Regions from separate parts of the Pseudomonas sp. Hz4 genome, predicted to be linked through region 2. Evidence: riboswitches for the same ligand, from Rfam matches in the RefSeq annotation. Region 2 holds a riboswitch; the other holds the start of a gene.
The links. A riboswitch is a leader RNA that binds a small molecule or an ion and turns the genes downstream of it on or off. The one in region 2 is predicted to bind cobalamin.
Positions count from the first base shown of each region.

Region 1: it holds a riboswitch for cobalamin, as region 2 does, so the genes downstream of both, ACYZTR_RS16830 (CbtB domain-containing protein) here and ACYZTR_RS11620 (ABC transporter substrate-binding protein) in region 2, are expected to answer to the same signal.

Region 1 is NZ_CM142719.1:3,691,445-3,695,011, forward strand. Features, by position in the region: gene cobW (cobalamin biosynthesis protein CobW) at 1-222, opposite strand, end outside; cobalamin riboswitch at 325-537, opposite strand; gene ACYZTR_RS16825 (IS110 family RNA-guided transposase) at 858-1,883, opposite strand; cobalamin riboswitch at 2,065-2,293, shown strand; gene ACYZTR_RS16830 (CbtB domain-containing protein) at 2,414-2,617, shown strand; gene ACYZTR_RS16835 (CbtA family protein) at 2,628-3,335, shown strand; gene ACYZTR_RS16840 (cobalamin biosynthesis protein) at 3,332-3,567, shown strand, end outside.
Region 2 is NZ_CM142719.1:2,553,071-2,556,637, reverse strand. Features, by position in the region: gene ACYZTR_RS11630 (eCIS core domain-containing protein) at 56-652, opposite strand; partial or broken gene ACYZTR_RS11625 (AraC family transcriptional regulator) at 794-856, opposite strand; cobalamin riboswitch at 992-1,194, shown strand; gene ACYZTR_RS11620 (ABC transporter substrate-binding protein) at 1,334-2,347, shown strand; gene ACYZTR_RS11615 (FecCD family ABC transporter permease) at 2,356-3,360, shown strand; gene ACYZTR_RS11610 (ABC transporter ATP-binding protein) at 3,357-3,567, shown strand, end outside.

The DNA.
Region 1 (3,567 bases), 1.1 Mb from region 2:
GTTGGCCAATTCATAAACGCGGCCGTTGGCTTCTTCCTCAGTGCAGCCGATGGAGCACTGCTTGAGGATTTCGCCGTCGATGCCCAGCTCGCCGAACTCGTTGACGATCACCGCGATGCGGCGGCCCTGAGCGTTGTCGAGCATGTGCCGCAGCAACGTGGTTTTGCCCGAGCCGAGGAAGCCGGTAACGATGGTGACGGGGAGTTTGGCCAGTGTTTTCATCGGATGCCCTTTGGCAAGGTGGCGGGCATACGGGACGACGACCGGCAACGCGGACGCGCGTGCCTGAAGAGTTCGCCACCGGATCACCCCGCCCGGTTGAAAGTGAGAATCTGTGTCGAGGCAGGTCTCCTGGCTGACGGCTTGCCAGTCGTTCGACTGACGTAGGCTGCGCCTTCCCGCGGACCCGATAGACAGGGCTTGCAGTGGCGTGGCAGCCAACAGAACCGTTCACAGTTGCGGGGGCAGCCGCGGCATCGACCGCGTTCCCTTCTTAGCTTCGGCAGACGCCGAAGAACCTCGAAAGCGCAAGGCTACGCATCGTGTGAGGGCGGGTCAATGTCTTGTGGCAGCCGTACCGGCCCCTTCGCGAGCAGGCTCGCTCCCACATCTATGGTTACCCCCTTTTCTGCAATACTGTTTTTGATGCGTGGTTGGCTTGCTTTCATCTATCCGGCGTCTGAGTGGGGTTGTGGCCCCCGCGCCTCGATGAGAATCGATGCCCGACGATCCTAATTATTCGAACGGCCTTTCAGCCGTGTGGGAGCTCAGGGTTGTCGTCAGGCCGGTTGGCCGTTCACGTCATCTGTTATCCAGCATCGCAAAACCAGGTGGGTGGTGCTCGGGTGACAGCAGGGTCAGGCGTTCATCGCGGTTGGCCCTGCATCGAATTCAGAGTGGTGTGCCGCAATCGCCCAGGCGATCCTCGCCAGCTTATTGGCCAGCGCGCAGACCACATGGTTGGAGTGATGGTGGGCTAATAGCTGCCGGACCCAGTCCGCCAGCCAGCCTTTCTGGCGCTCCAGCTGCATCAAGTAGACACGGGCGCACTGGATGAGCAGGCGCCTCTGGTTGCGATCACCGCGCTTGCTGATGCCCAATAGAACGGTCTTGCCGCCCGTGGAATGCTGTTTGGGCACCAGCCCGATCGAGGCCGAATAGCCTCGCCCGCATTTGAACTGTTTGCCATCACCCAACTCGGCAGCCAGGACGGTGGAGGTGATCGGGCCGACACACGGCATGGTCATCAAACGAGATGCCAGATCATCTTCAGCGGCCTGGCATTGCACTCGCTTATCCAGTGCCTTGATCCGCTCATTCAGGTAGTTGAAGTGCTCATGTAGCATCGTCAGAATTATTTTGATGTCTTCAGAAAATGAACTCGCCTCAAGTAGCGTCGGCAGATCGTTGATCGATTTGAAGCCTGGGGCCAAGCTGACGCCAACCTCCAGAAGGGCTGCGTGAATCCGATTGACGGTCGCGGTGCGGTCTTTGATGAACGAATCCCGTGTCGAGTTGAGCATGGCCAACGCCTGCTGAGCCTGGGTCTTGGGGGCGACAAAGCGCATCGTTGGGCGGGTCGCTGCCTCGCAGATCGCCTCGGCGTCAGCGAAGTCGTTCTTGTTGCTTTTCACATAAGGACGCACGAGATGAGGCGCAATGAGCTTGGGCGTATGTCCCAGCTTTGCGACCTCCTGCGCCATGAAGTGGGCGCCGCCACAGGCTTCCATCACGACGATGCAGGGATCGAGGTTCGCCAGGTGTTGGATCAGCGCCACTCGAGTAAACTTTTTGCGCTGGAGCTCATGACCACGATCATCTTGAGCATGCAGGTGAAAGGAGTGTTTTCCCAGGTCGATGGCGGCAATAGCTACTTTGTTCATGGCAACGGTCTCCGATAGGCCCCCTGTGAAAGCTTAGTGGGCGATCACAGGGGGCGGCGGGGGTAGCCATTTCATTATTGTAATGCGGTCACCTGTGGGAGCGGGCTTGCTCGCGAAGGACGCGACTCGGTATCCAAGTGAGAACCCTTGCCAATTGACGCCCAACCCCCGCCCATGCTCTCCTACGCACTGTGTTACGGGTGCCCTTCACAGGGTGAAACGGGAAACCGGTGAATCATGTGCTTTCCTCTAAAGTCATGTCAGTCCGGTGCTGCCCCCGCAACGGTAAGCGAGCGAAGCGTCAGAACCACTGTGCCAGCAGTTCAGCATGGGAAGGTGATGCTTGCAGGTCAGGGCGAAAGCCAACGCCCCTCGTGAGCCCGGAGACCGGCCCGCAACACAAAGTGACCATTACGATCACTGAATGACAAACCCGCGGTGGGCGGGCGCTGTTTGAACCTCTGCGCGCCCGACTCGCAGGGGTCTTCCATGCGCTCTATTCACCCGCTGACAGACCAGAGGGAAGCGCCATGTCGATCATCAGCAGTACCGGCAGCAACACCGATAAGAGCACCGCCAGCACCACCACGACCCTGACTCAACGCCTGACCGCCGCGGTGTGTGCGTCGATCCTTGGCGCTAGCCTGGTGTATTTCGCCGGTTTCTCGCACATCGAAGCGGTGCACAATGCCGCGCACGATACCCGCCACAGCTCTGCATTCCCGTGCCATTGAGGCTGCTGACATGATCAAGCGTATTGCGCAAACCGCAGGGTTCACCGGGCTTCTGGCCGCCTTGCTGCTGACCCTGCTGCAAAGCTTCTGGGTGGCTCCGCTGATTCTGCAGGCCGAGACTTACGAAAAATCCGAGCCCGCCGCTGTTGCAGTTCACGAACACGCCGCGGGTGCTGTCGCCGCTCACACCCACGACGCCGAAGCCTGGGAACCGGAAGACGGCTGGCAGCGCGTGCTGTCGACCACGGGCGGCAACCTGGTGGTAGCGGTCGGTTTCGCCCTGATGCTCGCCGGCCTCTATACCTTGCGCGCACCGACCAAAACCTCCCAAGGCCTGCTCTGGGGCCTGGCCGGTTATGCGACGTTCGTGCTGGCGCCAACCCTCGGTCTGCCGCCTGAGCTGCCGGGCACTGCCGCTGCTGATTTGGCGCAACGGCAGATCTGGTGGATCAGCACTGCCGCCTCCACTGCAGCCGGCATCGCATTGATCGTGTTCAGCCGCCACTGGTTGATGAAAGTGCTCGGCGTGGCCATTCTGGCCGTTCCTCACGTGATCGGCGCACCACAACCGGAAGTCCACTCGATGCTGGCTCCAGAAGCGTTGGAAGCTCAGTTCAAAATCGCTTCGCAGCTGACCAACGTTGCGTTCTGGCTGGCCCTGGGCTTGATCAGTGCCTGGTTGTTCCGCCGCAAAAGCGATGGTCAATACCACGCATGACTGACACTAGCGCCGCGCCGACCCTGGTGGTCGGCCTGGGCTGCCAGCGCGGCTGCCCCGTCAGCACGCTGCGGGCGTTGCTCGATCAGGCGTTACAGGCTTATAAAATCGAGCTCCACCAGATCAAGGCATTGGCCAGCATTGACCTGAAGCGCGAAGAACCTGGTTTGATCGAATTGGCTGAACAGCTAGCGCTGCCACTGATGTACTTCAGCAGTGAACAACTGGCCGG
Region 2 (3,567 bases):
CTACTGCCGAAATCAACACAATGCAGCCAGTCGTGACGGGCAGCTTCGCTACCCTTCAGTCAGTCCCTTCCCGCACCAACCGTCTGACCTCAGCCTGTATGGCATAAGCCGGCGCCTCCACAGCATTGAAATCTTGTGTATACCGCTGGGCGAATCCTTCTACCCCCCATTCCTGATACTGCTGCACATGCTTTAATTCGTGAGCCCAGAGCGCGATGTTCTGTTCTGCGGTTTGAGCGTCCCGGAAGAGGATGATGTCGATCAGCGTCACGGCACCGACATCGGGGTTTTGCAGCATGGCAGTGGCGGTGCTGAATTGGCCGTTGTCGCTAACCTTGTAGCGCGCGGTATCGAGGACGCTGGGGTCGTACCAGCGCAGCAGTTGCTCCCGGATGTGCGGTGGAATGGGTTGGATGCCGGCGTTGGCTGCTTCAGCGCGGGCTTGGGTCAGCCACAGCGCCAAGGCAGGTGCCGCGATCTGGAAGATGCCATCAGACAGGGGGCTGAGCAGCTGTCCTGCGTCTGGCAGGCAGATGCAGCTGTCCAGGCACACTTGTTTCTCGCCAGCTGGGCAGGCGTTGGTCTGGGCCGGCACTTCAAGCGTCAGGCAAAGAACAAACAGCGCCACCAGGCGCGTGGTGATAGGCGGCATTGGGCGCTCCAAGGACGGACGCAGCACGAACAGTGGGTCACAATTGATCGACGACCCGCATAACTTTAGCGTATCGCTGTCGGTCTCTTCTCGATGACCGCTTCACGCCCTGAGAAAGTCAGTCGTGAACAGACAGTTATCCCGGTTGAGGATGCCGAGCGCGATCAGCGAGTCGAGTTCGTTGAAACCGTCGAAAGTCAGGATGCATCAGGAGCCTCGTGCGAGTGGAGACGTTGTTGGCGTCATCGTAAAATCGACGATCAATACATTCAAATAATTGTCATGGATACATGACGACAGCCTGTTATCAGCCAACAGCGCTCAGTGGTGATATACGGCATGATCGACTACCATGCCGGCCGCCGGTTTCCAAATGGGATTAATAGGGAATCCAAGATGCCTGACACGGCATCAAACGGAACTGCCCCCGCAACTGTAGGTGCTGAGCCTGCTCCTGAACTGCCACTGGGATCACTCCCGGGAAGGCTGGAGCCTGGCGACGACGCATCAGTCAGGAGACCTGCCGGCCAAGTAAATCACTAACCGGCGGGGTGTTCGGGAAGGACATCCTTGCGCCGAGCGTTCCTGAGTGATCGGCACTTCACTGCTTCAATGGCAGCGTTCGATGATGTGTTTCCAGTCCGTACCCCTGCTCTTGTACGGTCAAATGGAGATTGCGTCATGCTGCTGTTCCGCCTTGCCACCCTCGCCACTGCCCTGGGTCTGTCCACCCTCGCCCATGCGGCCCCGACCCACTATCCCCTGACCGTCGAGAACTGTGGCAGCACGCTGACCTTTCAGCAGGCACCCAGCCGTGTCGTGACCATCGGCCAGGCGGGCACTGAAATGTTCTACGCCATGGGCCTTGGCAACACGCTGGTCGGCACTTCGCTGTGGTTCAACGATGTGCTGGCCACGCACAAGACAGAGAACGAGACGATCGAACGCCTGGCCGACAACGAGCCGAGTTTCGAGGCGGTGATCGGCAAGCGTCCACAGCTGGTGGCAGTGGAGTTGGAGTGGATGGTCGGTCCGCAAGGCGTGGTCGGTACTCGCGACCAGTTTCACGAACTGAAAATCCCGACCTACTTGATGCCGTCCGACTGCGAAGCCAAGGACAACCTGGTCGGTGCCGATGGCACACGTCTGGAGGCATTTCACATCGACAGCCTCTACAAAAGCATCAGCCAATTGGCTGAAATTTTCGATGCGCAGGAACGTGGCCAGCAGCTGACCGCCCAACTCAAGGCCAGCCTGGCCAAGTCCATTGCCACCGTACAGAACAAGGATCTGAAGCACACCAGTGCGCTGTTCTGGTTCTCCAGCGCCAGTCTGGATATCGACCCCTATGTCGCCGGGCACAAGGGCATTCCCGACTTCATGATGAATACGTTGGGTGTGCGCAACGTGGTTCAGTCTGATGAAGAATGGCCAACAGTCGGCTGGGAAACCATCGCCAAGGCCAACCCGACCTTCCTGGTCATCGCACGCATGGATCGCCGTCGATTCCCGGCTGACGACTATCAAAAGAAAGTGGAATTCCTGCGCAGCGACCCGGTGACCCGCAACATGGACGCCGTGAAAAACAACCGCATCATCATCCTCGACGCCATGGCCATGCAGGCCAGCGTGAGAATGTTCGACGGTCTTGAAACCCTGGCATCAGCCATCAACGGCTACGACCTGCAGAAATGACCAGGGTGCTGATTCGTACGCTGCTGGCATTGCTGACACTGCTGTTGGCCGTGATTGCCGGTGTGACCATCGGTGAAACGAGCATCGAACCGAGTGTGGTGTTCCAGGTGCTGGCGAACAAACTGTGGACTGCCGGTTATGTCCTCGACCCGATAGACGAAGGCATCGTCTGGAATTACCGCCTGACCCGCGCGCTGGTGGCAGCGGCCTGCGGTGCGGGCCTGGCCACCTGCGGGGTGATCCTGCAATCGCTGTTGCGCAACCCGCTGGCCGATCCTTATCTGCTCGGCATTTCCGCCGGCGCCTCGACAGGCGCTGTACTGGTGGCATTGCTGGGTCTCGGGGCGGGGTTGATTTCGCTCTCGGTGGGGGCGTTTGCCGGCGCCGTTGCCGCCTTTGCCGTGGTTGTTTTGCTGGCCCGCGCCAGTGGTTCAAACGGCGGCACCGGGCAAATCATCCTGGCGGGGATTGCCGGTTCGCAGTTGTTCAATGCGCTCACCGCGTTTCTGATCACCAAGTCGGCCAGTTCCGAACAGGCCCGCGGCATCATGTTCTGGTTGCTGGGCAATCTCAGCGGCGTGCGCTGGCCATCGGTGTGGCTGTCGGTGCCCGTGGCATTGACCGGTCTCGCGGTGTGCCTGTGGCACCGTCGGGCGCTGGATGCCTTCACTTTTGGTGCCGACTCAGCCGCCTCGCTCGGCATTCCAGTACGCCGAGTGCAATTTTTGTTGATCAGCTGCGCCGCACTGGTGACGGCAGTGATGGTGTCGATTGTCGGCTCCATCGGTTTCGTCGGCCTGGTCATCCCCCATGCCGTGCGACTGCTGCTGGGCACCCGGCATGCGCGTCTGCTGCCGGCGAGCGCGCTGGGTGGTGCAGTGTTTCTGATCGCCGCCGATATCCTCTCCCGGACGCTGATCAAAGGCCAGGTGATCCCGGTCGGCGTCATCACCGCATTGGTTGGCGCGCCGGTGTTCGCGTTGATCCTGATCGGTCGGAGGAATGCTCGATGAATGCTGCCTCGCCAGTCATCAGCGACTCCGTACTGCGTTGTTCCGGCCTCGGGTTTCATGTCGGCGACGCTGAGTTGCTGCACGGTATCCACCTGGACATCCGTCGTGGTGAAACCCTGGGCCTCGTCGGGCCCAACGGTTCGGGAAAATCCACGCTGCTCAAACTGCTGGCCGGCGTGCGCATCCCCAGCCGGGGAGACATCCACC